Regions from separate parts of the Actinoplanes sp. ATCC 53533 genome, predicted to be linked through region 2. Evidence: predicted binding sites of a transcription regulator. Region 2 holds the regulator's gene; the other holds the start of a gene.

Region 1 (22,316 bases), on a different contig from region 2:
GGTGAGCCGCGCCGGGCGATGCCCGAGGGGCGCCGTCCCTTGTCCTGCGCCGCGCCACCGGGGCGGTCAGCGCACCGCGGTGTCCTCCCCGGCGGCGAGCCGCGCGATCGGGGCGGGCGGGGCCGCGGCCGGAAGGTCGACCCGAAGCAGCGCGCCACCGCGTGCGGAGCGGGCGACGGTGGCCCGGCCGCCGTGGGCGTCGACGACCCGCTGCACGATCGACAGTCCCAGACCGGATCCCGGCAACGCCCGGGCGCTGTCGGCACGGTAGAACCGGTCGAACACCCGCGGTGCGTCGGCGGCGTCGATGCCCGGCCCGGCGTCGTCGACCTCGAGCACCGCCGACGCGCCCTCGGCCCGGAGCCGGACCTGGATCGGCTGGTCCGCGGGGGACCATTTGCCGGCGTTGTCGATGAGGTTGAGCACCGCCCGCTCGAGCGCCGCGGGACGCCCGCTCACCCACACGGAGGTCACGTCGAGCGCGACCTCGATGTCGGGCACGCGGGAACGCGCCCGGGTCGCGGCGGCCACCACCACGTCGGCGAGGTCGAGCAGCTCGGTGTTCTCGTCGCTGACGTCGCCGCGCGCCAGGTCGGTCAGCTCGGCGGCAAGGGTGCTCAACTCGGCCACCTGGGCGCCGAGATCGTTGAGCAGCCGGGTCCGGCTCTCCGCCGGCAGTGCGCTGTCCAGGGTGCCGCGCCGATCGAGCCGGATCAGCAGCTCGACGTTGAGGCGCAGGCTGGTGAGCGGGGTCTTGAGCTCGTGGGCGGCGTCCTCGGCGAGCAGCCGCTGGGCCCGCCGGGAGTCCCGGAGCGCGGCGAGCATGTCGTTGATCGACTGGATCAGCCGCCGGATCTCCCCACCGCCCTCATCCGGGATGTCGGCGTCGAGATCCCGGGTGTGCGCGACACGTACCGCGGCGGCGGTCAGCCGGTCGATCGGTGCCAGCGCGGTCCGCGCCACGGTACGCCCGACCAGGGCGCCGCCGACCACGCAGAGCAGCCCGATCAGCAGCATGCCCAACCCGAACTGGTTGATCGGGCTGTCGTCGGCGACGCGGGCCACCTGGACCGCGCCGTCGCCCGCCCGCAGCGTGTAGATGATGTAGCCGTCCTCGTCGCTGTCGTTCGACTCCATCAGATCGGCCGACGCGCCCTGCGCCACGCGCCCGGCGTGCTCGCTGACGGGGGGCAGCGCGGGTTGGCCGGCCGGCGTCCGGGTCGAGCCGTCAGGCAGGATGACCCGCACCAGCCGACCGGATCCGGGATACGGCGGTAGCTGGACCCGGGTCAGACCGGCGCCCTCCGCGCTCGTCGCCAGGACGCGGGAGTCGGCGCGTAGCTGATTCTCGGCGGTGTGCCGCAGCTCCCAGGCCAGGAGCTCGCTGGCCACCTGGAAGGCCACGAACACGCTGAGCGCGATGGCCGTCGCCGCGATCACCGTCAGCCTGGTCCGCAGGGACCGCCGGCGCCACCATCGGTTCAGCCGGCGCGGTTCCCGGCTGGCGGGCCTGCTCACGGAGGAGTCTCCCGCAACGTGTATCCCAGGCCGCGCAGCGTGTAGATCATTCGCGGCTCGCCCTCGGCCTCCATCTTGCGGCGCAGGTAGCTCACGTATACCTGGAGGTTGTTGGCGGTGGCACTCATGTCGAAGCCCCAGATCGCCTCGAACAGCGCGTCGCGGGTCAAGACCCGGGTCGCGTTGCGCACGAGGACCTGCAGGAGGGAGAACTCGGTCCGGGTCAGGCGCAGTGGCCGCCCGCCACGCCACGCCTCGAACCTGTCGGGATCGAGCCGGACGTCGGCGAACGACAGGATCTGCGACTCCCCGTCGGTCGGCGTGCGCCGGCGCAGCAGGGCCCGCACCCGGGCCAGCAACTCCTCGGTGGCGAACGGCTTGGGCAGGTAGTCGTCGGCGCCCGCGTCCAGCCCCGCGACCCGGTCGGAGACCTGGTCACGGGCGGTCAGCATCAGCACCGGCAGATCCCGGCCCGCGGTCCGCAACCGCCGGCAGGTCTCCAACCCGCCGAGGCGGGGCATCATCACGTCGAGGATCAGCAGATCCAGCGTGTCACCGCCGGCCCCACCGACCCCGTCGAGCACGGCGAGACCGTTGGCGACGGTGCTGGTGTCGTAACCCTCGACCTGGAGCACCCGCTCCAGCGACTCACGGATGGCCGCATCATCATCCGCGATCATGATCCGCACGCCGGCCCGCCCCCTTCCCGTCGATGCTTTTGCCGCTCATCCTCCCCGATCAACCTGAGACCAGCATTAGCGCCCGGCCCGGCACCTCACCGCGGATCAACCGCTACGACGTCGGCGAAACCGCGCTGCTCGATGATCGGGAGCGGACTCAGTAAACGGTCACGCCGTATTGGCTCATCGCCCGGGTGACCTGGGAGAAGTAGGTGACGCCGCCGGCTGTGCAGTTGCCGCTGCCGCCGACGGTCATGCCGATCCCGGTAGCGCCGGAGAACAGCGGTCCGCCGCTGTCGCCGGGCTCGGCGCAGACGGTGGTGCGGATCAGGTTGGTGACCATGCCGCCGGCGAAGTAGACGGTGACGTTCAGCGCGGTGATCCGGCCGCTCCGCACCCCGGTGACCGGGCCGGAGCGCTGCACGGCCTGTCCGACGGAGCCGCCGGACACCGCCGTGATCGGCTGGAGGGTGCCGTTGTACAGGTTCACGGCGCTGGGCTTCGGGATGGCGGCGTCGGTGTAGCGGACCAGGGCGTAGTCGTGCGTCTCGTCCTTGGCCGCGACCACCCCGATCGGCACGAGGCCGTTCGGATCGGCGAATACCGGGGTGCCGATGTCGCCGACGCAGTGCGCGGCGGTGAGGAAGTAGACGTTGAGCGCCTGGCGGGCGTTGAAGCCGATCGTGCAGCGGAAGCCGGCGTTGCCGAACACCACGTCGCCGCCGGCGATCCGGCGGGTGCGGACGCCCGGCTCGCGAACGAGGCGGCCGCCGAGCCGGTCGACCGCGCCGGTGAGCCGGGCCAGGGCGGCACCGGTGACCGTGTCGTCGGCGGCGACCACGATCCGGGCGGTTACCGGGTCGATCCACCAGGCGGTGCCGGGGACGGCGGCGCCCGAGCCGGGCGGAGCGGCGACGGCCGCGGCGCCGCTGACGAGGATGACCACCAGGGTCACGATGCCTGCCACTGTCCCTCGAAGACCGATGCGCATGGCGTGTCCTCCCTCCGCTCCCGGCCGCCGGCCGGGCGTCGCGGCCATGATAGGCGTGGCCGTGCGGGTGGCGCTGTCGGAAAATGTCGCGCTGCTCCTGACGGCCGTCAGGAGTGGGGCGTGACGGCCCGCAGGGCGATGTCGACGGAGGCCTGGAGGTCTTCGCGGCTCGCGCCGGTCGCGGCGTGGACGGCGTGACCCTCGCTGAGCGCCATCAAGAATCGTGCCAGTGCCCGGGGATCCATGCCATGGGGGAGGTCTCCTTCCCTTGCCGCGCGGGACAGCCGTTCTTCGAGGGCGGTCTCGGTGGCGGCTCGGCCGGCGGCCAGGATCTCGGAGATGCTGGCGTTCTCCGGCGAGCAGGCCAGGCCGCCCTGGATGGAGAGGCAGCCCGGCGGTTGATCGCTGGCGGTGAGGCGATCGGCGCTGGAGCGCAGGAAGGCTTCGATGGCGGCGTGCGCGGTGGGTTGGTCGAGTGCGGCGCGGGCCTTGGCCACCTGGGTCTCGTGGTAGCGGGCGAAGGCGCGCTGGAACAGCTGCTGCTTGCTGCCGAACGTGGCGTACAGGCTCGGCCGGTTGATGCCCATCGCGCTGGTGAGGGCGGTCATGGACGCACCCTCGTAGCCGTGTCGCCAGAAGACCTCGGCGGCCCGGCCGAGGACCGTCTCCTCGTCGAAGGCCCGCGGTCGTCCGATGATGGGCGTCTCAGTGCTCACCGGCCCATCCTACCGCTCGGTACAAATGGTGATCGGGCTCACCAACCGAGCGGTACAAAACTTGCTACGGTTTCCCGCAACCGGGCGGTACAAAAAGAGGTGGCGCTACGCCGGCCGCTCGGGCCGCACACCGAGAGGAAGCGCATGACCGTCACACTGATCACCGGCGCGAACAAGGGCATCGGTTTCGAGACAGCCAAGCAGCTCATGGAGGTGGGCCACACCGTCTACATCGGAGCCCGTGACATCGAGCGGGGCGAGAAGGCCGCGGCGGAGCTGGGCGCACGATTCGTGCAGCTCGATGTGACCGACGACGCGTCGGTGAGCGACGCGCTGGCAACCGTTGCTGCGGCCGAGGGCCGGCTCGACGTCCTGGTGCACAACGCGGGCATCCTCGCGGACGGAGTCGTCGACGGGCCGGCGGCCCTGCGGGCGTTCGACACCAACGCGGTGGGAATCGTCCGGGTCACGGAGGCGGCGCTGCCGCTGCTGCGGAAGTCCTCGAACCCCACGGTGGTCACCGTTTCGAGCAGCATGGGATCTTTCTGGGCGGTGACCAATCCCGAACGGCCGGAGTTCAATTTCCCGCTTGCGCTCTACGCGGCGTCCAAGTCGGCAGCCACCATGCTCACTGTCCAGTACGCCAAGTCCCAGCCGGGTATCAAGTTCAACGCGATCGAGCCCGGTGCCACCGCCACCGACATGACCGCCGCCTTCGGCATCGGAAGATCGGTGGTGGAGAGCGCCAGGACTGTCGTGCGCCTGGCCACGCTCGGCGCGGACGGCCCGACCGGCACCTTCCAGGACGAGCTCGGAGAGCTGAGCTGGTAGGCGCGCAGGACCGTCCCGGGTGAGAAGTGAGACGCCGAACGGCGGCCCGCTGGTTCAGGGGGCCGCCGTTCGGTGGTGCGTGTGGGTCAGAGCGGGCGGATGTTCTCCGCCTGGAGGCCCTTCTGGCCCTGGGTGATGTCGAATTCGACCTTCTGGTTCTCGTCGAGGCTGCGGAAGCCGCTGGCCGAGATCGCGGAGAAGTGGGCGAAGACGTCGGCGCCGCCGTCGTCGGGGGTGATGAAGCCGAAGCCCTTGTCGGCGTTGAACCACTTCACGGTGCCTGTAGTCATGTCTGCTCCTTCGCAGGTGTTGGAGTCCGCAGTGTGCGGGCTCACACGCCGCTGCGTTGATCACCCGCGCCGAACCGACACGACAAACGAAAAAGCGCCTGGAATGGGTTTTGGATAACCCATCAGGCGCCGAAAACGTCTACGGAAATCAAAACTGCAACGGGGTTACCGTAGCACAGCAGCCCGCTGGCCGCGCCGAGCTCGCCAAAGATGGGCGTGTGGAACAACGGGCTCACCTGCGGGCGCTGGATCCAGGCCACCGTCGGCGACTATCGCACCGGCTCATGACCGGACCCGGGATCCGCGGGCGTGCGCACCCACCGCATCCGGTCCTCGCGCCAGCCGGTGCCGGCGAGGCCGGCGCGCAATGCCGCCTGCGGATCACCCTTCATGATCACCTCACCCTCCATCACCGGTACGCCTCGAGCCCGCAGCACGGACGCCAGTGCGGCCGTGATCGCGTGCGCGCCTCCGGTGCCCTTCGCCTCCGGCAGCACGAAGACGTCGTGGACGGTCGCCGCGCGCGCCGGGCGGTACCGGTCGTCGCCCACGGTGGCGTAGCCGTGCCCGACCGGGCGGCCGTCCCGCTCGGCGACGACGCACGCGGCCTCCGGGTGGAACGGTTCCGCGAACCGGGCGGCGATCCACGCGTCGACGTCGACCCGGGTCGTCTCGCCGGCCAGCCCGTTGCGGACCGCTGCGGCCAGGCATGAGCGGACGAAGCCGGCGTCGGCGGCGGTCGCCGGGCGGACCTGCCAGCCGGGCGCCTCGGCCAGGCCGGCCGTCGACCGGCGGATCGTCAGCACCTCGGGCTGAAACCCGGCCGCCGTAAGCACCCCGGCCAGCGGCGCCGCGTCACCCCGCAGCGGCAGTTCCGCCCGCACCGCCCACCGGTGCGGCACGGCGGCGAGCAGTTGGGCCGCCGCCGGCGCCCCGGCCGCGCACAGGCCGTCGAGCCGCATGTCGGCTGCGAGTGTCAGTGGGTGGAGGCACTCGAAGAGCCGGGCCGCGGCCGTCACCACACCGGCCTGGCGCACCGCCACCGTGTCGAGGACGCCGCCGTCGGCGACCACCGCGTCGCGGACCACGCGGCGGACGAACGCGAGATCGGCCGCCTCCGCGCCGGACCCCGTGGACCGCTGGTGGACCAGGGCGGAGACCCACCAGCCGAGCTCCGCCTCGGTCAACGGTCCTACGTGGACCGGTTCGAGCGCCACCGACATCGTCGCCACCATCCTTCAGGGTCGGCCGGTCGGGTGCCCGCCGCGTGCGCACAGCGTTCGGCCGGACGGGATCTTCGTCAATGGCTGAGGCGTGTTCCGGACAGCTGCCCGGGCGGTGCTTGTCGGCGGCGGCAGCGAATGGCTAGCGTCTCGTCCCACCAAGGCCGTTGTCCCGGGAGGCAGTTGTCCGGGACTTCACCGTGTGGACGGCCGGTGTGCAGCGAAAGGACACGCCCATGCGAAACACCAACCGCCGCAGCAGTCCGGGTCGCGACAACATGATCGTGCTCTCCGAGCGGGTTGTGAATCGGCGCTGAGCCTGGATCCACCGACGCAGTTGGCGCTGATCCCTGATTGATTGTTTCGATGTCGGGCGGTTCGCCGTTTCGGTGGGCGTGGGGAATCCGCCGATCTCGTGGTCGGCTCGCTCCGGGGTGTGGTCTTCGGGATGGTTGGGTTGGTGGTGTGGCCTGCGACGGCCGCCTGTTCCGGTCCGGTAGGGGTGCTTTTAGCCTGGTGCGGTGGCGGTGTAGATGTTCTCGAACGCTGTCTGCCAAGGCCAGCTGTCGGGTAGGTGCAGGTGGATGGTGCGGGCCCGGTGCGCGATCCGGGCGGCGACGTTGATGATCCGGGTCCGGATGGTCGCCGGCCGGGCGACCGACCAGGCGCCCGCGGCAAGATGACCGGCGGCGCGGGTGAGGTTGTGGGCGATCGCGGCGCAGGCAAGCCAGGCGTCGTTCGCGCTGAACCGGCCCGAGGGCAGGTGCGCCAGGGGCCCGGCGATCAGATCCGCGTTGATCTGCTCGATGATCGCGTGGCCGCGGTGCTGCGCTTCGGCCTGGGCGAGCACGAACGGCGAGTCGGTGAGCACCGCGTGATACCGATAAGACGGCATCAGTTCGCCCTGGCCGGGGTGCTGGGCGGGGTCGTCACGGCGGATCCGACGCACGATCAGCCGTGCGGTCACCTGGTAGCGGGTGCCGGCGAACGCGGTGTAGGTGGTTTCGGCGATCTGCGCATCGGAGATCCACCTGCCGGCGTCCTCATCCCACACGGCCTGCGGATACTTGATGTCGATCCACTCGTGTTCGCTGATGCTCTCGCACGCCGTGCGGATCTTCGCGTCGATCCGGCAGGTGACCGAGAACCGCACGTTGCGTCGCCGACATGCGGTGATCACGGTCTTGGCGTAGAACGCCGAATCGGCCCGCACCACGATCTCCCCCGACGCGCCGCACGCGCGGGCGGTCGTGATCGCCTCGGCGATCATGCTCGCGGCGCCCCGCGCGGAGCCGGCGTTACCCGCCCGTAGCCTCGTTGCGGCGATCACCGGTGCTGACAGTGGTGTGGACAGCGTGGCGATCAGTGGGTTGTAGCCACGCAGCCAGACGTCATAACCGCCGACCTTCGCATGGCCGAACCCGATGCCCTGCTTCTGTTTGCCGTAGACCCGGCGCAGCACCGAGTCGACGTCCACAAAGGTCAGAACGTCGGCACCGGCAAGGATCGGCACCCGCCCGGCCAGGCCGATCAAGGTGTCACGGGCGGCGGCCTGCAACTGCCGCACGTGACCGTGGGTGAAGGTGCGCAGGAATGACCCGATCGTTGACGGGGCGTACACGCTGGTGAACAGCGACGGCATCCCGCCGTGCCGGGCGATGTCGAGGTCGTCGATGCTGTCCGCGCCGGCCAGCATCCCGGCCACGATCGTGGCCACCTTGCCTGCCGGGTTCGCGCCCTTGTCGGTCGGCAGCCGAACCCGGTCGGTGACCGCGTCGTGCAGACCCACCTGCTGGGCCAGGCGCATCACCGGCACCAGCCCGGCACACGACACCAGATTCGGATCATCAAAGGTTGCGCGGACCACCGGCGCGTCATGGCGTAATCTCACCTGCGAGGTGCCCTCTCGAGCGGCGGAATAGAAGCCTGAAGAACTCCTATCCTTCCAGCTCAGAGGGCATCTTCTATCTCCGGCTCGCCACCCATCCGACATTCATCGGTGGATCCAGGCTGAGGCAGAACGGCGAAGTGCTCCGAAACCGAAAGGACACGACAGTGGCGAAACCGGGCCGGGACGGCATGCTCGTCCTCTCCGAACGCGTCAACAAGCGTCGCTGAGAGGGGCCCGGTGCGTTTCCGACCGGAGACGCACCGGGCCGCCGTGCGACGTCGTACGGGATCGACCCGGTATCGCCGAGTGGACAGCCCGCCCGCACCGCCCCAGATCTTCATGATCTTGGAGGCAGCCGGCGGCGAGGCGCCGCTCGGCTTTTGACCGTCTGGTGTGGAATCCGCGACCGCCTGTCCTGGCGGCTCCCGCCCGATCCACCGGACTGAGGGAGATCTTCGAGGCTGTATCCCGCGTCACATGGGGGCGCCAGGGTGGATCACCGGCTGTAGTGTACGAAACGGTTTCGTTTCGCTGGGCGGTCGGCTACTCTGATCACCAGTCCTGGCAGGATCGCGTGGGGGAGGGCAGATGGCGAGCAAGGGTGACCCCGTTCGAGAGTCCGGCGGCGTGTCAGGGTTCCTCGGCTGCGGTCCCCGTCCGCTCGACGGCGAGCGGCAGCAGGCGATCCTCCGGGCGACCTACGAATTGCTGGGTGAGGCCGGTTATCAGGGGCTGCGCGTCGACGCGGTCGCGGCCCGCGCCAAGGCCAGCAAGGCCACCCTCTACCGGCACTGGCCCACCAAGCCCGCCCTGGTGTCCGACGCGGTCCGCTTCTGCAAAGGCGCAGCGGAGACCATGCCCGACACCGGCGACCTGCGGGGCGACCTGGTGACCTGGTTCGGCGTGCTCGGCGAGACCGTCGCCGGGGAGGAGGGCCCGATCATGGCCGGGCTCTTCATGGCGATGCACCAGGATCCGGAGCTGGCCGCCGAGCTGCGGTCGATGCGCTCCCCGAAGACCCCGATCGCAGCGGCCATCTGCGCCCGGGCCGAGGAGCGCGGCGAGCTGCGCCCCGGATACGACGCCGGCCTGATCGACGAGATCGTGCCCGGCCTGTTCTTCATGCACCACTTCGCTTTCGGTAAGCCGCTCGACGCGCAGTTCATCGACCACGTCGTGGACGACATCGTGCTGCCGCTGCTGCGGCAGTAACCCCAGCCCTCTCTTTCTTTCCTTCGTCACTTCGGCGCCCGGCTATGCCCGGGCGGGCTACCGCACGCTCATTCAAGGAGACCCCCATGTCCGTTGCCGCCGCCGTCCCACCAGCACCGGATATATCATCGGAAAATGGGAAAGGTAAGTGGCTGGCGCTCGCCGTCATCGCCGTTTCCCAGCTGCTGATCGTGCTGGACGCGACGATCGTCAACATCGCGCTGCCCACCGCCCAGACGGCGCTGCACATCAGCGACGCCGACCGGCAGTGGATGATCACCGCCTACACCCTCGCCTTCGGCGGGTTGCTGCTGCTCGGCGGCCGGATCGCCGACTACACCGGCCGGAAGCGGGCCTTCATCATCGGCCTGCTCGGCTTCGCCGCCGCCTCCGCCTTCGGTGGCCTGGCCCAGAACGCGGAAATGCTCTTCTCCGCCCGGGCGTTGCAGGGCGCTTTCGGTGCGCTGATGGCCCCGGCGGCGCTGTCGCTGCTGACGGTCACCTTCACCGACGCCAAGGAACGGGCCCGCGCGTTCGGCGTCTACGGCGCGATCGCCGGCGGCGGCGGCGCCATCGGCCTGCTGCTCGGCGGCGTACTCACCGAGTACGCCTCGTGGCGCTGGACGCTGCTGGTCGGCACGCCGATCGCGGTCCTGGCTGCCCTGGCCGCCGTGCGCTACGTCAGTGAGAGCAAGGCCGAGGGCAACACCAAGTACGACCTGCCGGGCGCGATCACGTCGACCGCCGGCCTGGTCTCCCTGGTCTACGGCTTCACCAAGGCGGCCAGCGACGGCTGGGGCTCGGGCGGCACCATCACCTTCCTGGTCGCCGCCGTGGTGCTGCTGGTGGCCTTCGTGGTGATCGAGATCCGGTCCGAGCACCCGCTGTTGCCGATGCGGGTGATCCTCGACCGCAACCGGGGCGGCGCGTTCCTGTCCGCCCTGCTGATCGGCGTCGGCATGTTCGGCGTCTTCCTCTTCCTGACCTTCTACCTGCAGGTGACGCTGGGCTACTCGGCGATGATGACCGGCGTCGCGTTCCTGCCGTTCACCTTCGGCATCATCGGTGGCGCCGCCCTCTCCGCCCAGTTGCTGACCCGGGTCGGCCCCCGCACGCTGATGTTCGGCGGCATGCTGCTGTCCGCGATCGGTATGGTGGCGCTGACCCGGATCGGCGCGGACACCAGCTTCTGGACCCACGTCCTGCCGGGCGAACTCCTGATCAGCTTCGGCATGGGCGTGACCTTCGGCCCGATGTCGAACACCGCCCTGGTCGGCGTGGCCGACCACGACGCCGGGGTGGCCAGCGCGCTGATCAACACCACCCAGCAGATCGGCGGCTCACTGGGGACGGCGCTGCTGAACACGATCTTCACCTCGGTGGTGGCCGGATACGTCGCCGATCACGCGGCATCGGCCGCGTCACCGGCGATCCAAGGGGCGGCGACGATCCACGGCTACACGGTCGCCTTCTGGGTGAGTGCCGGGCTGATCGGGCTGGCCGCGCTGATCGCCCTGGTCCTCGTCCGGGCCAGCCACGACGAGGTGGCCAACACCGAGGGCGTGCCCGTCGCGATCTGACGAGCCCGCCGCACCGTCGACTCTGCCGCCCGCCGCTACCCCGGCGGGCGGCAGAACCGTGCGCCGGCGAGCCGGTGTTCGCCCGCAGCGAACGCCGGAAGATCGTGAGCCCTCGCGCGGTTGAGTCGCCTGTACTCAACTTTTCCGGAGGTGTCCCCGTGACCAGCAAGCGACTTCCTGTGCTGTTCCTCGACGACATCGTCCTGCTGCCGGGCATGGTCGTCCCGGTCGAGCTGGACGAGGCGGCCCAGGCCGCCGTTGACGCGTCCCGCACCTCGGCCGGCTCCGAGCTGCTGATCGCCCCGCGGCTCGATGACCGCTACGCGTCGTACGGTGTGGTGGCCAGCGTCGAGCGGACCGGCAAGGTCCGCGGTGGCGCGCCGGCCGCCGTGCTGCGCACCGGCGTGCGCGCCCGCATCGGCAGTGGCGTGACCGGGCCGGGCGCGGCGCTGTGGGTCGAGGCCGAGCTGGTCGCGGCCGGCACGCCGAGCGAGCACGTCCGCGAGCTGGCCGCCGAATACAAGCAGCTGGTCGTCTCGGTGCTGCAGCGGCGCGAGGCGTGGCAGGTCATCGACTCGGTCAGCGCCATCGACGATCCCAGCGACCTGGCCGACACCGCGGGCTGGGCACCTTATCTGTCCAACGACCGCAAGCGGGAGCTGCTGGAGACCCCCGACGTCGAGGCCCGGCTGCGGCTGCTCGTCGAATGGACCCGGGACTTCCTGGCGGAGTCCGACGTCAGTGACAAGATCGAGACGGACGTACGCGAGTCCGTCGAGAAGCGCAACCGCGAGTACCTGCTGCGCGAACAGCTCAAGGCGATCCGCAAGGAGCTCGGCGAGGGCGAGTCCGACGGCACCGACGACTACCGCAGCCGCGTCGAGGCGGCCGATCTGCCCGAGGCGGTCCGCGCGGCCGCGCTGCGCGAGGTCGACAAGCTGGAGCGCGCCGGCGACCAGAACCCCGAGGCGGGCTGGATCCGGACCTGGCTCGACACGGTGCTGGACCTGCCCTGGAACGTCCGCACCACGGACGCCACCGACCTCACCGCGGCCCGGGCGGTGCTCGACGCCGACCACCACGGCCTGGACGAGGTCAAGGAACGCATCGTCGAATACCTCGGCATCCGCGCCCGCCGCGAGGCCCGTGGCCTGACGGTCGTCGGCGGCCGCGGGTCCGGCGCGGTGATCCTGCTGGCCGGCCCGCCCGGCGTCGGCAAGACCTCGCTGGGCGAGTCGGTCGCGCGCACGCTGGGCCGCAAGTTCGTCCGGGTCGCCCTCGGCGGCGTCCGGGACGAGGCGGAGATCCGCGGCCACCGCCGGACGTACGTCGGCGCACTGCCCGGCCGCATCGTGCGGGCCATCCGGGAGGCCGGCTCGACGAACCCGGTCGTCCTGCTCGACGAGGTCGACAAGGTCGGCAGCGACTACCGCGGCGACCCCGCGGCGGCGCTGCTGGAGGTGCTGGACCCGGCGCAGAACCACACCTTCCGCGACCACTACCTCGACCTGGACCTGGACCTGTCCGACGTGCTGTTCATCGCGACCGCGAACGTGCTGGAGACCATCCCGCAGGCGCTGTTCGACCGGATGGAGCTGATCTCGATCGACGGCTACACCGAGAACGACAAGGTCGCCATCGCCCGCGACTTCCTGGTGCCCCGGCAGCTGGAGCGGGCCGCCCTGTCCGCTGAGGAGGTGACGGTCAGCGAGGACGCGCTGCGCGAGATCGCCGCGTACTACACCCGGGAGGCCGGCGTCCGGTCCTTCGAGCGGTTGCTCGCCAAGGCGTTCCGCAAGGTGGCGCTGCGGGACCTGCCCGCCACCGTCGACACCGCCGACCTCAAGGACCTGATCGGGCGGCCGCGGTTCACCCCGGAGTCGGCCGAACGCACCGCCGGCCCGGGCGTGGCCACCGGCCTGGCCGTGACCGGGATGGGCGGCGACGTGCTCTACATCGAGGCGTCGCTGCTGCCCGGCGACAAGGGCGGGCTGTCCGTCACCGGCCAGCTCGGCGACGTGATGAAGGAGTCCGCGCAGATCGCGCTCTCCTACGTCAGGGCGCACGCCGCCGAGCTCGGCATCTCGCCGGAGCAGCTCGACCACCCGATCCACCTGCACGTGCCCGCGGGCGCGGTGCCCAAGGACGGGCCCTCGGCGGGCGTCACCATGACGACCGCGCTGGTCTCGCTGCTGGTCGGCCGCACCATCCGCGCCGAGGTCGGGATGACCGGCGAGGTCTCGCTGACCGGCCGGGTGCTGCCGATCGGCGGCGTGAAGCAGAAGCTGCTCGCCGCCCAGCGGGCCGGCCTCACCGAGGTGTACCTGCCGCAGCGCAACGAACCCGACCTCGACGACGTCCCCGACGACGTGCTGAAGGCGCTGACCGTGCACATCGTCTCCGACGTCCGCGAGATCCTCGGCACCGCCCTGGACCCGGTGTCCACCGGCATGGTCGCGGCAGCCTGACGCCCGGCCGACCTCCCAGAAGACGCGGCGATCTCGTCGATCTTCTGGGAGGCGGCGGACGCCGCGTGCCCTTTACCGGCCCCGCGCCTATCGAGACACATCACTGAGATGTCATCATCGACAGCATGTTCTTCGGACGGCGCCGGGACACCTCGAGCCCCTTTTCGACGTTGCGGGAAGTGGACTCCGACACCGAGATCTGGCGCTCGCACCGCTCCGGGGCGGACGTCTCGGTGCGGCGACGGCTCGACGAGTTCCGTGGGCTGTTCCGGGATCACGGCTTCCGCCTCACCCCGCTGCGCGATCCACTCTGCGCGGCGTCGGTCGGCGCCGCGCTGGGCGCTCCGTTCATCTCGATCACCGACCTGATGGGGATGCCCAGGGAGATCGTCCTCGACGCGATCGTCGAGATGGGCACCCCCGACGCCCGCGCGGCCCTGCTGGCGCTCGCCGTGGCGACCGACGGGCAGCTCGAGACGCTCGCGAGCCGGGCCGCCGCGCGGATGGACCGGGTCGATGAGCCGCCGTGGGCACAGCGGGCCCGCTCGCCGCTGACGCTGCTCTCCACCGACCGGCTGCTCGACCAGCGCGACGACAGAATCGTCGCGCTGGTCGTCGCGGTCGGGCAGGGTCCGAACCGCGCGTGCTTCTTCGTGCGTTTTCATCCCGGCTCGCTGCTCACCGCGATCATCCGCTATCTGCCGGAGACGGACCGGGGCACGCTGCTCGCCGAACTCACCGCCGGGCAGGGGCCGGCCGCGCCCTACCGGTTCACCCGCCGGCTGCGCGCCACCGACGATCGGGACAGCCTGATCGCCCTGGTCGGCGCCATGCTGGAGGAGAACGAGCTCAACCTGCGGATGGGCACGGACTTCCCGCCGTACCCGCCCGACCTGGCGCACCTGTCCCGCATCGGTGACGTCACCGTCGTGCCGGCGCTGCTGGTCCTGCTGCGCAAGCTCCTGCTCAGCGCGTACGGGATCGCGACCTGGAAAGACGTCGACAGCCGCAGCACCGCCTGGATCTGAACGCGGCGCCGGTGACGACCGGTCGGATAGCCCGGTGTCAGTACAGTGGCGGTGTGTCGCTCCGCTATTACGTTTACATCAGTGATTCCAAAGTCGAGATGATGCTGCCGCAGATCGACCCCGGTTTCGGGCGCGTCAGCGAGTCCGAGGTCGGCTTCGACCTCAAACTGGCCAGCGCGAAGCGCAAGGTCGGAGCGACCTCGAACAGGGTGGCGCGCCTCGAAAGAGTCGTGCGATATCTCGACGACTTCGCTGACGTGGGCACGGTCGACGAGCCCGGGCAGTACTTCCGCGGCCGGATGCCGATGCGCTGGGGGCCGGTCATGTCCTCCCTGGTCTACTTCGGCGGCGCGACCGAGCGCACGGTCGTCGGGCTCGGCGGCGCCGCCGGGCACCTGCACGGCGAGAAGGGAGTGGCCGACCCGTTCGCGCCGTCCTCCCTCCCGGGCATCGTGGAGGGGCTCCGCGGCGTGCTGGCCGCGGACGGTGCAGCCGGGCAGCCGGAGGCACTCGCCGCGGCCCACCTGGCCCACCGGCAGCTGCGCGGCAGCGAGCAACACCTGGAGTTCGTGGCCAAGCGCCTGGCGTACGGCCCGAGCCCCTACCCGGAACTGGACGCCCACGAGGGCATGAACGTGCTGGTCGGAAGCCCCATCTTCGTGGCGCTCGGCGACTGAGCATGCCGTGGGCGGCGGGCGAGATCATCCTCGGGCAGTACGAGGTGCTCGGCGAGTCGCACGCCGGCGGCATGGGCGTGGTGCACCGGGTGCGCCACCTCGGATGGGAAGTGGATCTGGCGGTCAAGACGCCGCGCGGGTCGGCCTCGTTCGCGCTGTTCGAGGCGGAGGCCGCCACCTGGGTCGGGCTCGGCCTGCACCCGCACACGGTGAACTGCGTCTACGTCCGCACGATCGACGGGATTCCGCGGGTCTTCGCCGAGTGGGTGGACGGTGGCAGCCTGGCCGAGGCGATCCGCGGGGGCCGCCTCGACCACGCCGGCATGTTCGACGTCGCCATCCAGACCGCCTGGGGCCTGCGGCACGCGCACGACAGCGGCCTCGTACACCAGGACATGAAGCCGGCGAACGTGATGCTCGAACCGGACGGCACCGCCAAGGTGACCGACTTCGGCCTGGCCGTCGCCGCGGCGGAGGGCACCTTCGCCGGCCGGACCCCGGCGTACAGCTCGCCCGAGCAGGCCGCCGCGGCGGCCGGCGATCGCAGCAGCCGGCTGACCTCCGCCACCGACGTCTGGTCGTGGGCGATCACGGTGGCGGAGATGTTCGCCGGACGACGGATCACCCGCTTCGGTCAGGCCGCGGCCGAGGCCCTGGAGAACGTCCGCGAAAGCCTGCCTTCCGAGGTCGCCGACCTGCTCGCCGGCTGTTTCGCCGACCGCCCGGACGGCTTCGGCGACCTGGTCGAGCAACTGATCACCCGGTACGCCGACCTGACCGGCGAGCCCTACCCGCGGTCCGCGCCCCGCCCGGCGCTGCTGCGCTCGGACGGCCTGTCCAACCAGGCGCTGTCCCTTCTCGACCTGGGCCGCGTCGAGGAGGCGGAGAGCCTGTGGCGCGACGCGGTCTCGGCCGATCCGCACCACCTCCCCTCGGTCTACAACTTCGGCCTGCATCGCTGGCGGGCCGGCCGGATCACCGGTGAGGAGGTCGTCTCGACCCTCGAGGCGGCCCGGACGGCCGGTGGCGACACCGAGCCCGGCCGGGGTGCCCTGCTGCTCGGCAGCGTCGAACTCGAGCGGCACGAGGACGAACGGGCCGGCGAGCTGCTGCGCGAGGCGGCCGCGGCCGGCCCGGCCACGGCCGAGGCGGTGGCCGCGCTGGAGGAACGGGCGAGCCGGGCGCCCCGGGTCAGCGCCGAGGCGCCCGCCGGTGAGGTCCGGGTGGTGGCCGCCGGGCCGGCCGGCGAGCACGTGCTGTTCGGGCTGCGTGGCGGCTGGCTGTACCGCTGGACCCCGGCCGCCGGCGAGCCGCTGGCATTGCTGCAGGGGGCCGAGGTCTCCGCCATCGCGCTGGACGCGACCGGCCGGCTCGGTGCCGTCCTGCGCGAGGACGGCTCGATCACGCTGTGGGACGTGGCCGACGGCGCGCCGCGCGAATGGCGGCGGAACGCGTCCGGCGCGATCTCCGTGGCGGTCAGCGGCGACGGCCGGTACGTGGCGGCCGGGCACCGGAGCGGCCGCATCCAGATCTGGGAGCCCGGTGCGGCCGTCGACCCCGTCGTCCTGACCGGCCACACCGGCGGGGTCACGTCGCTGGCCCTGAGCCGGACCGGCCGCCGGGTGCTGTCCGCGTCGTTCGGCGGCAACGTCAGCAGCGACGACGGCGACGGCACGGTCCGGCACTGGGCGGTGACCACCGGCGAGTGCGTCGCGGTGTGGATCGGGCCGCGGCGCGGCACCCTTGCCTCCGGCGCGCCGTGGACACACTTCCCGGGTGACATGGTCGCGGTGACGGCCGACGCGCGGTGCGCGGTGGCCGCCTGGCAGGACGGGCCGCTCGTGGTCTGGGACGCGCGACGGGCCGCCGTGGTGAGCACGGCGGCCCACCGGCTGCGGTACGAGATCATCATGGCCCTCGCGCCGGACGCCCGGGGCCTGCTCGTCGGCGGACCTTCCCGGTCGGCCCAGATCCTGGACGCGCGCGACGGGCACAGCCTGCGCATCCTCGACGACGACCTCCCAGAACTTCTGCTCGGCGTGGAAGCCGGCGCGATCAGCACGGACGGCAGCGCGGTGGCGCTCGGCGGGCACTATCAAGTCGTGCTGCGGTCGATGCCGGGCTTCGACTACCAGGCGCCCTGGTGCTACGCGCGTCCCCGCCCGGCACCCGAGCTGCACCGGGCCGAGGAATCGTTCGACGACCTGCTCGCCCGGGCCCGGGCCTGGGTCGAGGGCGGACGGTTCGCCGAGGCCGCCGCGTTGCTGCGGTCGGCCCGCGACGTGCCCGGCTACACCCGGCACCCCGAGCTGCTGACCGCCTGGCGCTCGTTGCTTCCGCACGGCCGCCGGGCCGGTCTGATCGCCGCCTGGGAGCTGTACAGCATGGACGGCCGCGATGTGTTCACCCAGCCGCCGACGATCGCGTTGCGCCGGGACGGGCTCGCCATGGCGATCGGGCGATGGACCGGTCATGTGGACCTGTGGGACGTCCCGGCGGCCCGAAAGGTGGGCACTTTCGAGCACCGCCTGACCGCGAAGGCGCGGGAGATGCGGTGGACTCCGCGGGGAGACCTGCTCGTGGTGCTCACCTGGGGTGGCACCGTGGAGGTGCTCGACATTCGGGACGGCCGTTCCGAGGTCATCGCCGGCGAGACCGGTGCGATCACCGCGTTCGACCTGGACCAGTCCGGCGAGCGGATCCTGTACGGCGACGAGTCCGGCATGCTGCGGATGCGCGGCCTGGCCACGGGGGTGCGGCTGACCGCGACGCGCGCCTGCGACGGCCCGATCGCGGCCGTGGCGATCAGCCCCGACTCTCTGCGCATGGTGTGCCTGGACAAGCGGGGCGAGGTCCGGATGTGGCGGCCGAACGGCCGGCGCCCGGAGTGGAAGCGGCGGTTGCGGATGTGGCACGACACCCGGCTGCACTTCACGCCGGACAAGTCCGCCGTGCTTGTCGACGAGCCCATGCTGCTGACCGCGCTGGACGCGGCCCGCGGCAGGAAACGCTACTCGTTCCGCAGCCGGCGGCCATCCATTACCGGCCGCACCAACGTGGCCTTCACCGCCGATCGGCTGCTGGCCGCCACGCCCGACCTGTCCAAGCTGGTCGTCTGGGAGATCAGCACGGGGAAGGTGCGTCACGAGCTCTCCCTGCCCGAAGATCCACACATCTTCGCGCTGGGGCCGGACGGGACGTTCGCGGTCGTGGCCGGCGGGACCGACACGGTCGGGATCTGGGACTTGGCCACCGGGTGCTGCCTGCGGACGATGGAGGGCCACCGGACGGACTTGCATGTGGTGCGGCTGAACGATGACGGCGGCCTGCTGGTCACCGTCGACATCGGCGCCGGCCTGCGGGTGTGGGAGCTGGCCTGGGAAGTCGACGTTGGCTGAGGTGGTCCTGGTCACTGGAGGGGCGCGGCATGCTTTCACCGACGTTGGCTGACGTGGTCCTGGTGACCGGCGGGGCGCGGCACGCTTTCACCGGCGACGCGGACGTGCTGCTCGGCCGCGATCCGGCGTGTGACGTGCGGGTGACCGACGATGGCCGCCGGGTGTCCCGGCGGCACTGCCTGGTGGTGATCCGGCCGCCCCGCGTCGTGGTCCGCGACCTCGGCAGTCACAACGGGACGTACGTCAACGGGGTCCTGATCGACGGTGAGCGGCACCTGCGTGACGGCGATGAGCTGTGGCTGGGCGACGTGGTCGTGCGGGTGGTGGTCCGCCCGGTCGCGCACAACGGCCTGACGGTGCTGCGCGAGCTGGGTAGTGGCGCCCAGGGCGTGGTGCACCTGGCCCGTGAGCCGGACGGCCGCCTGGTGGCGGTCAAGACCCTGACCGCCCCCGGCGCGACCGAGCTGTTCCGCCGCGAGCTGGACTGCACCGCCGCGCTGCGCCACCCGAACATCGTGCGCTTCCACCGGAGCCTGGCCGAGCCGCTGGGCTTCGTGGCCGAGTACTGCCCCGGCGGCAGCGTCGCCGACCACGGGCCCTTCGGGATCGAGGAAGCCGTGGCCCTCACCCGCCAAGCGGCGGCCGCCCTGCGCTACGCGCACACCGTCGAGATTCCGGTGCTGCACGCCGACGGCACGACCGCCACCGGGCGCGGGCTGGTGCACCGCGACATCAAGCCGCAGAACCTGCTGCTGACGGCCGAAGGCCGGCTCAAGGTGGCCGATTTCGGCCTGGCCAAGGCCTTCGACCAGGCCGGGCTCAGCGGCCGTACGCCCACCGGGGCGATCGCCGGCAGCGTGGCCTTCATGCCCCGCCGCCAGCTGATCGACTACAAGTACGCCCGCCCCGACGCGGACGTGTGGGCCCTGGCCGCCTGCCTGTACTGGATGCTCACCGGCGCCACCCCGCGCGACTTCCGCCCCGGCGCCGACCCGGTCGCCGTCGTGCTGCGCGAGCCGGCGATCCCGATCCGTCAGCGGCTACCGGCTCTGCCGGCCGCACTGGCCTCCGTCGTCGACGACATGCTGGCCGAGACCGGCACCTCGGCCCCGATCACGGCCGCCGACCTCGACGACGCCCTGGCCCGCCTCTGAGCTTGTTCGGCACACCTCGCCCGAACATTCCCGCTGGTCACCGGGGCTGCGGTCGGCGACACTCGGCGGTGTGGAACAGCCTGCCGCCGCCCGCCTGCGCGCCGGCGCCTACCTGCACGGCAGCGTCGAGGACGGCGCGCAGGTGCAGCTGGCCGCCCGCCGCGCCGGGGCCGACCAGCTCGCCGACCGCCTCGCCTACGAAGGCGGCCTGCCGTGGTCGGCGCGGTGGCTGCTGCCGGTCGAAGAGTCTCACCACCGCACGATCGCGGTGCTCCGGGGGCCGGTCGTAGCACTGTGGACTGTCCGCGGCATCGTCGGCGCTGTCGCGGAGTCCGGCGAGTACGGGGTGTGGGACCTCGACACCGGCGACCAGCTCGTGCGCGGGTGGGGAGCCGGGAAGACCGGCTCCACCAGCGCCGAAGGCCGGCACGTCCTGGCCGCCGTCGACGGCACCACGCTGCGCCTGTGGGAGGCGGCGGACGGCGTGCCGGCCGAGCTGGACCGGCTCACCCTGCCCATCCCGTTGCGGTCTCTGCACGCCGTGACCCCGGCTGAGGGAGATCCGCTGCTGGTCGGGATCGAGCAGACCGGCTATGTCGACGACTGGAGCGGGATGGACTCGACCGTGACGGGCGGCGAAACGCGCGCTTGGGCGATCACCGACGACCCGCCCCGGCTGCGGGACTGCCCGCCACCGCCGCGGCCGGGCGAGCCGCCGGTCGACACCCGTCAGCTGCGGGTGTCGGTGACCGCCCGGGCCGAGACCTGCCTGCTCACCGGGGGTCGCGACGGCGTGGTGCGCGCCTGGGCCCTCGACGAGCAACCGGTGCCACCGCCGGTGCCGCTGGCGTCGCCGGCGGCCGCCGCCTGCGCCACCCGGTCCGACGGGCAGCGGGTCGCCGTCGTCGCCCACCACAACCAGCGCGTCGGCGCCTGGGACCTCGCCGAGGGCGCGCCGCCGCCGACGGTATTGCACGACGCGCACGACGCTGCCGGAGTCGCGTGCGTCCGGCCACCCGGTGGGCCGCTGCTCGCGGTGACCGGCGGCCTCGACGGGCGGGTCTGCGTCTTCGACGTGGACGCCGGTGTTCTTTCGCGCACGATCGTCATGCCGGTGGTCGATCCGTTGCCCGGCACGGGCAGCTACCGCCGTCCGGGTGTGGCGCCGGCGCCGCCCGGCCCGGAGCCGGTCCGCGACATCGCCGCCACCGTCCTGGCCGATGGCCGCCCGGTCGCCGTGACGATCGGCGGCCTCGGGTGGCTGCGCTGGTGGTGCCCGCTGACCGGGACGGCGCTCGGTGCGGTGCCGCTGGGCCAGTGGGGCCGTGCGGTGGCCTGCGGGCACGCACCGTTCGTCGTGGCAACGACCGGGCAGGACCTTCAGGTGTACGACACGACGACTACCGAACCGGTCATCACGATCGCCGTGTCCGGGTCGGAGACCGTCTGGGCGCTGGACGTCGCCGACGATGTGGTCGTGGCGCTCGACGGCGCCGGCCGGCTGCACCGGTACCGGCTGGCGAACGGTGCGCCGATCGGAGAGCCGCTCGCCGGGCACTATCGCGACGCCCGGACCGTCTCGTGTGGACGCCACCCGGACGGTCGCGCGATCGCGGTGTCCGGCGGCTTCGACGGTACGGTGCGGGTCTGGGATCTCCTCGCCGGCGAGGAGGTGCACCGGATCCCGATGGAGCATCCGGTCTACGCCGTCGCGCTGGCCGACGACGGCGCCATCCTGGTCGGGACGCACGGTGGCATCGGCGTCCTGCGACTGCACTGACCCTCAGCGGTCGGTGCGTTCGTCCCAGACCGCTTCCGCCGGGTTGTCCATCCGGCTGCGGGTCACCGTGAGCCGCACCCGCACATCCCGGGACGCCTCGCACGCCGGGCAGGTGCCGTGCAGCGTGCCCAGGAAACCGTGGTCCGAGCCGGCATAGTGGTCGTCGTCGACGTACTCCCATGCGACGGTGCCCTCGGCGCGATGCCAGCTTCCGCACTCGGCGCAGAGCACCAGCAGGCTCGCCCGCTCCGGTCGGAGGCCAGCGGGCACGGGAGCGGGCCGCTCGTACCCGAGCCGCACCGTTCGGCCGTCGGACGCGTGGACGACCAGGAGGTCCCCGTACGTGATGTCCGCGACGGCGGCGGCCTCGCGCAGCGCCTCGACCGGGTCCTCCTCGTCCAACAGCAGGCGGCACAGCGGGCCGGGCGGCAGCGGGTCGACCCCGGCGCGGATCAGGCGGGCCGCATACAGCTGGGCGAGCCGGGCCAGATGGTACGCCCGCCGCGCGGCGGTGACCGGCCCTCGGACGGCGTCGAGCCGTCTCGATGCCGGATCGCGCCGGGCCGCCTCCGCCACCACCCGTTGGCCCGTGCGTAAGGCGTGCTGGACGTCACCGGACACGGCGGCGCGCAGGCACTCCCAGACCTGGTCGATCTTCGGCGGGTGCGGGCCGTTCTCGGCCTCCACGATCGCCACCAGCGTGGCGCGCGTCGACTGACTCGGGGCGGCCAGCCACGCCTCGAGGCCCGCCAGGGCCCCGGCCTCCCCGTGGTCGGGTGCGCGGGCGACGCAGGGCGCGATCGCGGCGACGGCCTGGCGCAGGGCCTCCCGATGGAGTTTCGTCCGCTGCGGCTCGTCCAGGCCGTCAGCCGGGTCTGC
Region 2 (9,035 bases):
CGCAGGAGATCTCGGCGCGGGTGCTCATGAAGCTCAAGCGCGACTCCGAGGCCTACCTCGGCGAGTCGGTCACGGACGCGGTCATCACCGTGCCGGCCTACTTCAACGACGCGCAGCGGCAGGCCACCAAGGAGGCCGGTGAGATCGCGGGCTTCAACGTCCTGCGCATCGTCAACGAGCCCACCGCCGCCGCGCTCGCCTACGGCCTGGACAAGGGCTCCAAGGAGCAGACCGTCCTGGTCTTCGACCTCGGCGGCGGCACCTTCGACGTCTCCCTGCTGGAGCTGGGCGAGGGCGTCATCGAGGTCAAGTCGACCTCCGGTGACAACCACCTCGGCGGCGACGACTGGGACCAGCGGGTCATCGACCACCTGGTCAAGACCTTCCGCGGCGAGCACGGCATCGACCTGTCCGCCGACAAGATGGCGCTGCAGCGGCTGCGCGAGGCCGCCGAGAAGGCGAAGATCGAGCTCTCGGCCGCCTCGACCACCAGCATCAACCTGCCGTACATCACGGCCGGCCCGGCCGGCCCGCTGCACCTCGACACGACCCTCAACCGGTCGGAGTTCCAGCGCATGACGCAGGACCTGCTGGACCGCTGCAAGGGCCCGTTCGAGCAGGCCATCAAGGACGCCGGCATCAAGGTCTCGGACGTCGACCACGTCATCCTGGTCGGCGGCTCCACCCGGATGCCCGCGGTGTCCGACCTGGTCAAGTCGATGATCGGCCGCGACCCGAACAAGGGCGTCAACCCGGACGAGGTCGTCGCCGTCGGCGCCGCCCTGCAGGCCGGTGTGCTCAAGGGTGAGGTCAAGGACGTCCTGCTGCTCGACGTGACCCCGCTGTCGCTGGGCATCGAGACCAAGGGCGGCATCTTCACCAAGCTCATCGAGCGCAACACCACGATCCCGACCAAGCGCTCCGAGGTCTTCACCACGGCCGACGACAACCAGCCGTCCGTGCTGATCCAGGTCTTCCAGGGCGAGCGGGAGATCGCGGCGTACAACAAGAAGCTCGGCACCTTCGAGCTGACCGGCCTGCCGCCGGCGCCGCGCAACGTGCCCCAGATCGAGGTCACCTTCGACATCGACGCGAACGGCATCGTGCACGTCGGCGCCAAGGACATGGGCACCGGCAAGGAGCAGAAGATGACGATCACCGGCGGCTCCGCGCTGCCGAAGGACGACATCGAGCGCATGATGCGCGACGCCCAGGACCACGCCGACGAGGACAAGCAGCGCAAGGAGGACGCGGAGACGCGCAACCTGGCCGAGCAGCTGCAGTGGCAGACCGAGAAGTTCCTGGCCGAGAGCGGCGACAAGCTGCCCGAGGACGCGCGCGGCCAGATCAGCGAGGCGCTGGGCGACCTGCGCGGCGCGCTGGGCGGCAGCGACATCGAGAAGATCAAGACCGCGCACGAGAAGCTGGCGCAGGTCTCGCAGCAGGCGGGTTCGCTGCTGTACGCGCAGCAGAACCAGGACGGCACGCAGGGCGCACCCGGCCCGGACGGCACGCAGGGCGCTCCCGGTGGCCCTGACGCGGGTGCACCCGGCGCGAGCGCGGGCCCGAAGGCCGGCGCGGACGACGTCGTGGACGCCGAGATCGTCGAGGACGACAAGAAGTGAGCCGGTCGGACGACGAGAACGACGGTCAGGGCACCGAGCGCGTCGTCATCCGGGACCGGCGCAAGATCGACGTGAAAGGTAAGGACACCAAGGTGGCCAAGCAGGCCGAGGAGGAGTCCGCGGGAGGCGCCCACCGCGCCGCCGAGGAGCCCGAGGAGGGCGTGATTGTCGACACGCCCGCCCTCGGGGCCGAGCTGGAGGCGTTGCGCACCGAGCTCGACGAGCGGACCAGGGACCTGCAGCGGGTGTCGGCCGAATACGCCAACTACCGCAAGCGGGTCGACCGCGACCGCAGCGTGGCCGCCGAGCAGACCACCGGCTCGGTGCTCACCTCGCTGCTGCCGCTGCTGGACGACGTCGACCGGGCCCGCGAGCACGGTGACCTGGTCGGACCGTTCGCCACGGTGGCCGAGGCGCTCAACGCCTCGGTCGGCAAGCTCGGTCTCGTGGCGTTCGGCGAGAAGGGCGACCCGTTCGACCCGACCCGCCACGAGGCGGTCGCGCATCTGACGTCCGCCGACGTCACGGAGCCGACCTGCGTCGAGGTCATGCGCCGCGGTTACACCCTGGGCGAGCGGCTGTTGCGGCCCGCCCTGGTCGCGGTCGCCGACCCCGAGTGACACGCACCTGTCCCGCCCACCGCGAGGTGGGCGGGACCTCGGCACATGCGACGACGATCCGGTGGAGGAGGTGGGCTGGATGAGTTCGAAGGACTGGTTGGAGAAGGACTTCTACGCCGTTCTCGGGGTGGGCAAGTCCGCCTCCGCCGATGAGATCAAGAAGGCGTACCGCAAGCTGGCCCGGGAGAACCATCCGGACCACAACCCCGGCAACAAGGACGCCGAGGACCGGTTCAAGGCCGCGTCCGAGGCGTACGACGTGCTGTCGGACGACAAGAAGCGCAAAGAGTACGACGAGATGCGCTCCCTGTTCGGCTCGGGCGCGTTCCGCCGGGGCGCCCGCCCGGGTGGTTCCCAGTTCGACCCGTCCGACCTGTTCGGCGGCGGGTTCAGCGGGGCCGGCCAGGGTGCCGCGGGCGGCGACCGCCGGTTCGGCGGGGCCGGGTTCTCCGACATCTTCAGCTCCATCTTCTCCGGCGGTGGCGCCGGCGGGGCGGGAGCAGGCGCACGCCGGGGACCCCAGCGTGGCCGGGACGTCGAGGCCGAGGTCACGCTCGACTTCGCGCACGCGGTCAAGGGCACGACGCTGCCGCTGACGCTGCGGTCGCCGGGTGTCTGCGACACCTGCCACGGCAACGGGGCGAAGCCCGGCACGGTGCCGCGGACCTGTCCGCAGTGCCACGGCTCCGGGCTGATCTCCCGCAACCAGGGGTCGTTCAGCTTCTCCGAGCCGTGCCGCGAGTGCCAGGGCGCGGGCAGCATCGTCGACGACAAGTGCCCGGAGTGCCGGGGCACGGGCGGGGTGACCAAAAACCGCACGATCAACGTGCGCTTTCCCGCCGGGGTCGCCGACGGCCAGCGCATCCGGCTCTCGGCCCGGGGCGAGCCGGGCGAGAAGGGCGGCCCGGCCGGCGACCTGTACGTGCAGGTCAAGGTCAGGCCGGATGAGATCTTCGGGCGCACCGGGGACGACATCACGCTGACCGTGCCGATCACGTTCGCGGAGGCGGTGCTCGGCACCGACCTGCGCGTGCCCACGCTGGACAGCCCCGTGACGCTGCGGGTGCCGGCCGGCACGCCGAGCGGCCGCACGCTGCGGGCGCGCGGCAAGGGCGTGCAGCGTCGCGACGGCCAGGCCGGCGATCTGCTGGTCACCGTCGAGGTGCAGGTCCCGTCCCCGGCCGCGGTGACCACCGAGGCCCGGGACGCGCTGGAACAGTTCGCGAAGCTCACGCCGAACGCCGAGCGGGAGCGCATCGAGGCCCGGCTGCGCCGCGGTTAGCTTCAGGACCTTTGTCAGGAGGTGGCACATGTATGAAGAGATCAGCATCTCGGTGGAGCAGGCCTCCGATGCGAAGGTCCTGATCATCTCCGTCGCGGCGAGGCTGGCCGGCATGCACCCGCAGACCCTGCGCCAGTACGACCGGCTCGGCCTGGTGCAGCCGGGCCGGGCCGGTGGCGGCGGCCGCCGGTACAGCGAGCGGGACGTGGCCCTGCTCCGCGAGGTGCAGAAGCTAAGCCAGGAGGAAGGTGTCAACCTGGCCGGCATCAAGCGGATCATCGGGCTCGAACAGCTCCTGGGTGAGCTGCAGGAGCGGATCGCCGAGCTGGACCAGCAGCTCGGCGACGCCTATCAGCGGATCGCTCAGCTCGAGGCCGTCGGGCCGTATCCGGGCCGCGATCTGGTCAGGCAGGAGCGCCCGTCGACCGCCCTGGTGGTGTGGCGGCCGCGCCGCTCGGGCGAGCGGTAACAGCCGGCTGTCCAGGACAGCCGGCTGTCTCAGCAGCGTCGGCCGGCTGTCTCAGCAGCGGTCGAAGGCGCCTTCAGCGTCGGCCGAAGGCGGCGAGGCGGCGGGGGTGGCGCACCAGGCCACCCTCGATCCAGTCCTCGTATTCGAACAGCTCGGGCCGGGTCATCAGCACCCGGCAGTTGTGCGCCCACATCGCCATCGGCTCGTCGCCGACCTCTTCCGCGCGCTCGATGTACTTTTTCAGCCGCCGCTTGCGCTGCGACGATGCGTTGGGACGCACGCCGTCGGCCGCGTAGATGTACATGCAGTGCAGCGCGAACCGGCGGGCCGGGCATTGCCGGTCCATCGCCAGCTCGAAAAGGGTCGGCGCCAGTACGTCACCCGCGATGAGCAGGTCCCAGTCGGACGGCATCGCGTCCAGGGGAACGGCCTCGGGGTGGTATGCCCAGGCCTGCAGCTCTTCCGGTCGCGGGTCGACCGGGTTGACAAACCCGAAGAATGCAGACTCGCGCACGGTCACGACGCCGCCTCGTCTAGCTCACTCATGCCGCCGTCCTCCCCGGCAGAGGGCCGTGCTGACCCGCTGGGAAGGCATCCCCCTGCATCCGGCGAGTCGCTGGTCACCCGATAACACGTTGTTGTCGCGGCGACACGTTAGCGCGAGGGGCGCGTTCTATGGAAGTCGTAAGAGATCACTTTCGGATACTGGCCAGTAGCTTAGTGCTCGCTGAACGCGGAAAGGGTCATTCAGCAGCTGGGAGGGCACCCACCGGGCGACGCACGGCGGTCCTTTTCCGGAGCTTCGCCTTGAACCAGGCGTAATCCGACAGGCGTGCCAACATCGGCCCGGTCACCACCGTGATGAGCACGTAGGCGGTCGCGAGCGGGGCCAGCTCGGGCTCGACGCCGGACGCCACGGCCAGCCCGGCGATGACGATCGAGAACTCGCCGCGCGGCATCAGGGCGAGCCCGGCCCGGACCTGGCCGGGCAGCGCGACGCCGACGCGCCGGGCGGCGAAGATGCCGGTCAGCACCTTGGTCAGCATGGTCAGCGCGGCGAGCCCCAGCGCGGGCAGCAGCACCGCCGGCATCGTGGCCGGGTCGGTGGAGAGCCCGAAGACGACGAAGAACACCGCGGCGAACAGGTCCCGCAACGGCGACAGGATCTGCACCGCGTGGTGTGCGACCGGACCGGAGAGCGCGATTCCCACCAGGAAGGCGCCCACAGCAGCGGACACCTTCAGCTCGGCGGCCACCCCGGCCACGAACAGGGTCAGGCCCAGCACGCTGAGCAGCAGCGCCTCGGCGTCCTTCACCGAGATGAAGCTGGAGATCACGTGGCCGTACCGGATCGCCATGACCAGCACCGCGACCACCGTGAGCACCGCGACGGCCAGCGCCTTGGCGCCGCCGAAGAGGCCCATCCCGGCCAGGACGGCGGTGACCAGCGGCAGGTAGAACGCCATCGCCAGGTCCTCGATGACCAGCACCGACAGGACCACCGGCGTCTCGCGGTTACCGAGCCGGCCCAGGTCGCCCAGCACCTTGGCGATCACCCCGGACGACGACACCCAGGTGATCCCGGCCAGGACCAGCGCGGCCTCCCAGCCCCAGCCGAGCAGGAACGCGAAGCCGGCCCCGGGCAGCGCGTTGAACAGCGCGTCGAGCACCCCGGCCGGCGCGGCCGAACGCAGGTTGCCGACGAGCTCGCTCGCCGAATATTCCAGGCCCAGCATGACCAGCAGCAGGATGACGCCGATCTCGGCGCCGACCTCGATGAACTCCTTGCTCGCCGACAGCGGCACCAAGCCGCCGTGCCCGAAGGCGAGCCCGGCGAGCAGGTAGAGCGGGATGGGCGAGAAGCCGAAACGGCGCCCGATGCGGCCGAGCATGCCGAGCGCGAAGAGGAGCGCGCCGACCTCGATGAGCAGGATCGTCGTGCTGTGCACTGTTCTCTCCTGAGGTGCCTTTGGCTGGGGTTTTCCGCCGCGGGTTGGCTCAGTCGGTGTCGCCGGCGAGGATGGCGGTGACGCCGTCCAGGCCCTCGCGGGTGCCGACGGCGACGACGACGTCGTTGGCCTCGAAGCCGAAGGACGGGCCGGGGGAGGCGATCACCTCGCGGTCGCGCAGGACAGCCACGATGGAGGCGCTGGTGCGGGTGCGGGCCCGGGTGTCACCGAGCCGGCGGCCGACGAACGGCGAGCCGGCCGGCAGCGCGATCTGCTCGGTGAGCAGGCCCGCGGCCTGCTGCCGGAGCCCGGCGAGCTGACCGAGCATCAGGGACGCGCCGAGGACGTCGGCGAGCGCCTCGGCCTCGTCGTCGGTGAGCGGGATCGACGCCAGGCAGGAATCGGGATCGTCCACGTCGTAGAGCACCAGGTCGCGACGGCCGTTGCGGTGCGAGACCACACCGACCGTACGGCCCGACGAGGTGATCAGGTCGTGCCGAACACCGATGCCTGGGAGCGGAGTCTGCTCTACCCGTACGCGCACGGCACCAACGGTATCGGATCAGTCAGGCAGGACGGGCCATCCGCTCGTTACGTACCACGATCAGCAGCGCCAGCCCGGCCAGGCAGAGCCCGGTGCACAGCCAGTACGCGAGCCGGTAGTCGAACCGCTGGGCGATCCCGAACAACGGCCCGGCCAGCATCGCTCCCATCGGAAACGAGTTGGTGAACAACGTCGTGGCCCGCCCGGGATGCCGGGGCAGCATGTTCTGCATGTAGGTGATGCCGAGGCCGGAGATCGCGGCGATGAACAGCGCGTTGAGCACCTGCCCGCCGATCAGCAGCCACAGGTCGGTGGACACGGCGACCAGCGCGAAGTAGGAGACACCGCACGCCGAGCCGGCGAATAGCAGCCGGCGAATCGGCATCCTGGTGGCGAGCACGCCCAGGCCCAGCATGAGCGGGATCTCGAACGCGGCGCAGAGCCCGAGCAGCAGGCCGGCGTCGCTGACATCGCCGCCCAGGTCGGTGCTGATGAACAGGGGCAGCGCCTGCACCGAGAGGGTCAGCGGCGTCTGCAGCAGGGTGAAGGCGGCGGCGGTGAGCCACAGCGTCCACCTCGGTGCGTCGGGACGGTCGTCGATCGGGGCGTCCGGGGCGCGGGCGACCGGCGCGGGAACCTCGTCCAGCCAGAAGATCGCGACCGCGGCGGCGAGTGCGTACATCAGCGCCGCCGTGCCGTAGACCCAGACGAAGCCGCCGGCGTCCAGCAGGAAGGCCGCCAGCGGCGGTCCGGCGACCCAGGCGAGCGAAAAGACCGTACGCAGGGCGCTGATGCCCAGGGCGGCGCGGGCCGGGTCGTCGCGTTCGAGCACCTGCCGGGCGTACGCGAATGCTTGCGGGAACAGCGACGCGGCCAGCGCGAACGTCGTGACCGTCAGCGCGAGCAGCACCCAGTAGTCGCGGGCGATCGCGGTCAGGCCGGCACCGAGCAGGCCGGCCAGCGCACCGCCGATCAGCAGCCGGCGCCGGATCGGCCACCGGTCGGAGATCCGGCTGATCAGGACGGAGCCGAGCACACCGGCGAGGGGCGTGGCGATCAGGAAGAACGTGATCTTCGCCGGGCCGGCGGCGACGTCCGTGCTGAGGAACAGCGACAGGAAGGGGGTGAACATGGCGGTCGAGCTGCCGACGGCCAGGAACAGGAAACCAAGGGGGAGCAGGGCTCGACCGATGCGTGCCCCGGACTGCGACGATGTCTCCGAGACCATTACGGCCACGCTACGGCCATCGGGTGGCGTTGCCCACGGTGACGCCGGTTACCTTCGACGGAGCGGGAGGTCAGGGCGATGACGGTGGCTCCGCCTCGGGCCCTGGGCGCTGTCGTGCTCGTTCTCGCGCTCGCGGGATGCTCCGTGGTCGACGTGGTTCGGCGCAGCCCGCCGCCACGGCCCACGCCCACGCCGCCACCCGCGGCGTTCGAGCTGCGCAGCAGTGTCGTCCGGGTCCCGGCGGGCTTCCACGCGCGGACGGTGTCGTTCCTCGACGCCCGCTTCGGGGCCGCGCTGTTCACCAAGTGCTCGCTTCCCAAGCGGCGGGTCGGCAACCACAACGACTGCACGGCCCGCCTGTTCGTGACCGATGACGGCGGCGGCAGCTGGGTCGCGCGGGATCATCCGGAGCCGGTCGCCGACGGGCACCAGCTCACGCTCGGTGTCGGCGGTCAGGTCGCCCTGCTCGCCGAGCCGCAGCACTGGTATCTGTCGAACGACGCCGGCCGAACGTTCCGGCCCAGCACCGTCGATCCGCTCCCGGCGGAGTACGAGATCTGCTGCGACCGCGAGCCGGAGCGCGAGGTGCTGCGGTCGGGCCGCCCGTTGCCGGCCGCGCCGGCCCTGTCCCAGCCGCTGACCTCGGTGCTGGCGCGGCCGGGGCGTGACCTGTGGGTGGCCGGCGCCGAGGGCACCGCCGTTTCCGGCGACGACGGGCGCAGCTGGACGACGGTGGTCGTGCCGGGCCGGGAGGCGGACGTCACTCAGCTGACGCTGCGGGCGTCGGCCGACAACGAGGACGTGTGGCTGCTCGCCGGGACGGTGGCCCCGCGGGCGTACCCGCAGATCTGGCGCCTCGACGGCGGCGCCTGGCTGCCGGTCGAGGCGGAGGGACATCCGCGCGACAGCATTTCGGCCGCCCCGGTGGGCGGCGGCGCGCTGGCGGTCTCCACCCCGTCCGGGATCGGGCTGGTCGCGCCCGGCCAAGGCTGGCGGCCGACGGACTGGCCGGCCCGGGGCCTGCTGCGCACGCTGCGCGACGGCACGCTGCTGGCCCGCGACGACCTGACCGGCGCCCTGTGGCTCGGCCCCGGCGGGGGCACCCGGCGCGCCTGGATCAAGCTGGAACTGAGACCCGAAACCTAAGTGGCATGCCCCGGTCGACTGGCCGACCTAGAGTTGAGTGGAATACGCTCAAGTCTCGGATTGCTGCACTACTGGGAAGATCCGATCCAGGGGAGCTCATGAACGCCGAACGACTGACCACCAAGAGCCGCGACGTCATCACCGGTGCGGTCGCCGACGCGAATCAGCGTGG

What was found. Region 2 encodes HspR, which represses chaperone genes until heat shock. Its sites were predicted from a motif close to TTGAGTNNNNNNNACTCAA; they were not measured.
Region 1: the regulator HspR is predicted to act here: its motif matches at 11,053-11,071, upstream of lon (endopeptidase La).

The regions. Positions count from the first base shown of each region.
Region 1 covers NZ_QHHV01000064.1:43,141-65,456, forward strand. The annotation lists gene DMB66_RS22350 (HAMP domain-containing sensor histidine kinase) at 67-1,518, opposite strand; gene DMB66_RS22355 (response regulator transcription factor) at 1,515-2,207, opposite strand; gene DMB66_RS22360 (S1 family peptidase) at 2,356-3,189, opposite strand; gene DMB66_RS22365 (TetR/AcrR family transcriptional regulator) at 3,297-3,905, opposite strand; gene DMB66_RS22370 (SDR family NAD(P)-dependent oxidoreductase) at 4,050-4,736, shown strand; gene DMB66_RS22375 (cold-shock protein) at 4,823-5,026, opposite strand; gene DMB66_RS63920 (hypothetical protein) at 5,149-5,286, opposite strand; gene DMB66_RS22380 (GNAT family N-acetyltransferase) at 5,296-6,249, opposite strand; gene DMB66_RS22385 (IS1380 family transposase) at 6,758-8,140, opposite strand; gene DMB66_RS22390 (TetR/AcrR family transcriptional regulator) at 8,729-9,352, shown strand; gene DMB66_RS22395 (MFS transporter) at 9,439-10,932, shown strand; gene lon (endopeptidase La) at 11,091-13,400, shown strand; gene DMB66_RS22405 (hypothetical protein) at 13,526-14,428, shown strand; gene DMB66_RS22410 (SAVMC3_10250 family protein) at 14,482-15,105, shown strand; gene DMB66_RS22415 (serine/threonine-protein kinase) at 15,108-18,503, shown strand; gene DMB66_RS22420 (protein kinase) at 18,533-19,657, shown strand; gene DMB66_RS22425 (WD40 repeat domain-containing protein) at 19,728-21,437, shown strand; gene DMB66_RS22430 (hypothetical protein) at 21,441-22,316, opposite strand, start outside.
Region 2 covers NZ_QHHV01000233.1:245-9,279, forward strand. The annotation lists partial or broken gene dnaK (molecular chaperone DnaK) at 1-1,625, shown strand, start outside; gene grpE (nucleotide exchange factor GrpE) at 1,622-2,245, shown strand; gene dnaJ (molecular chaperone DnaJ) at 2,325-3,527, shown strand; gene DMB66_RS50405 (heat shock protein transcriptional repressor HspR) at 3,556-3,996, shown strand; gene DMB66_RS50410 (hypothetical protein) at 4,070-4,516, opposite strand; gene DMB66_RS50415 (cation:proton antiporter) at 4,740-5,945, opposite strand; gene DMB66_RS50420 (cation:proton antiporter regulatory subunit) at 5,995-6,489, opposite strand; gene DMB66_RS50425 (sugar efflux transporter) at 6,512-7,717, opposite strand; gene DMB66_RS50430 (hypothetical protein) at 7,796-8,863, shown strand; partial or broken gene DMB66_RS50435 (Clp protease N-terminal domain-containing protein) at 8,962-9,035, shown strand, end outside.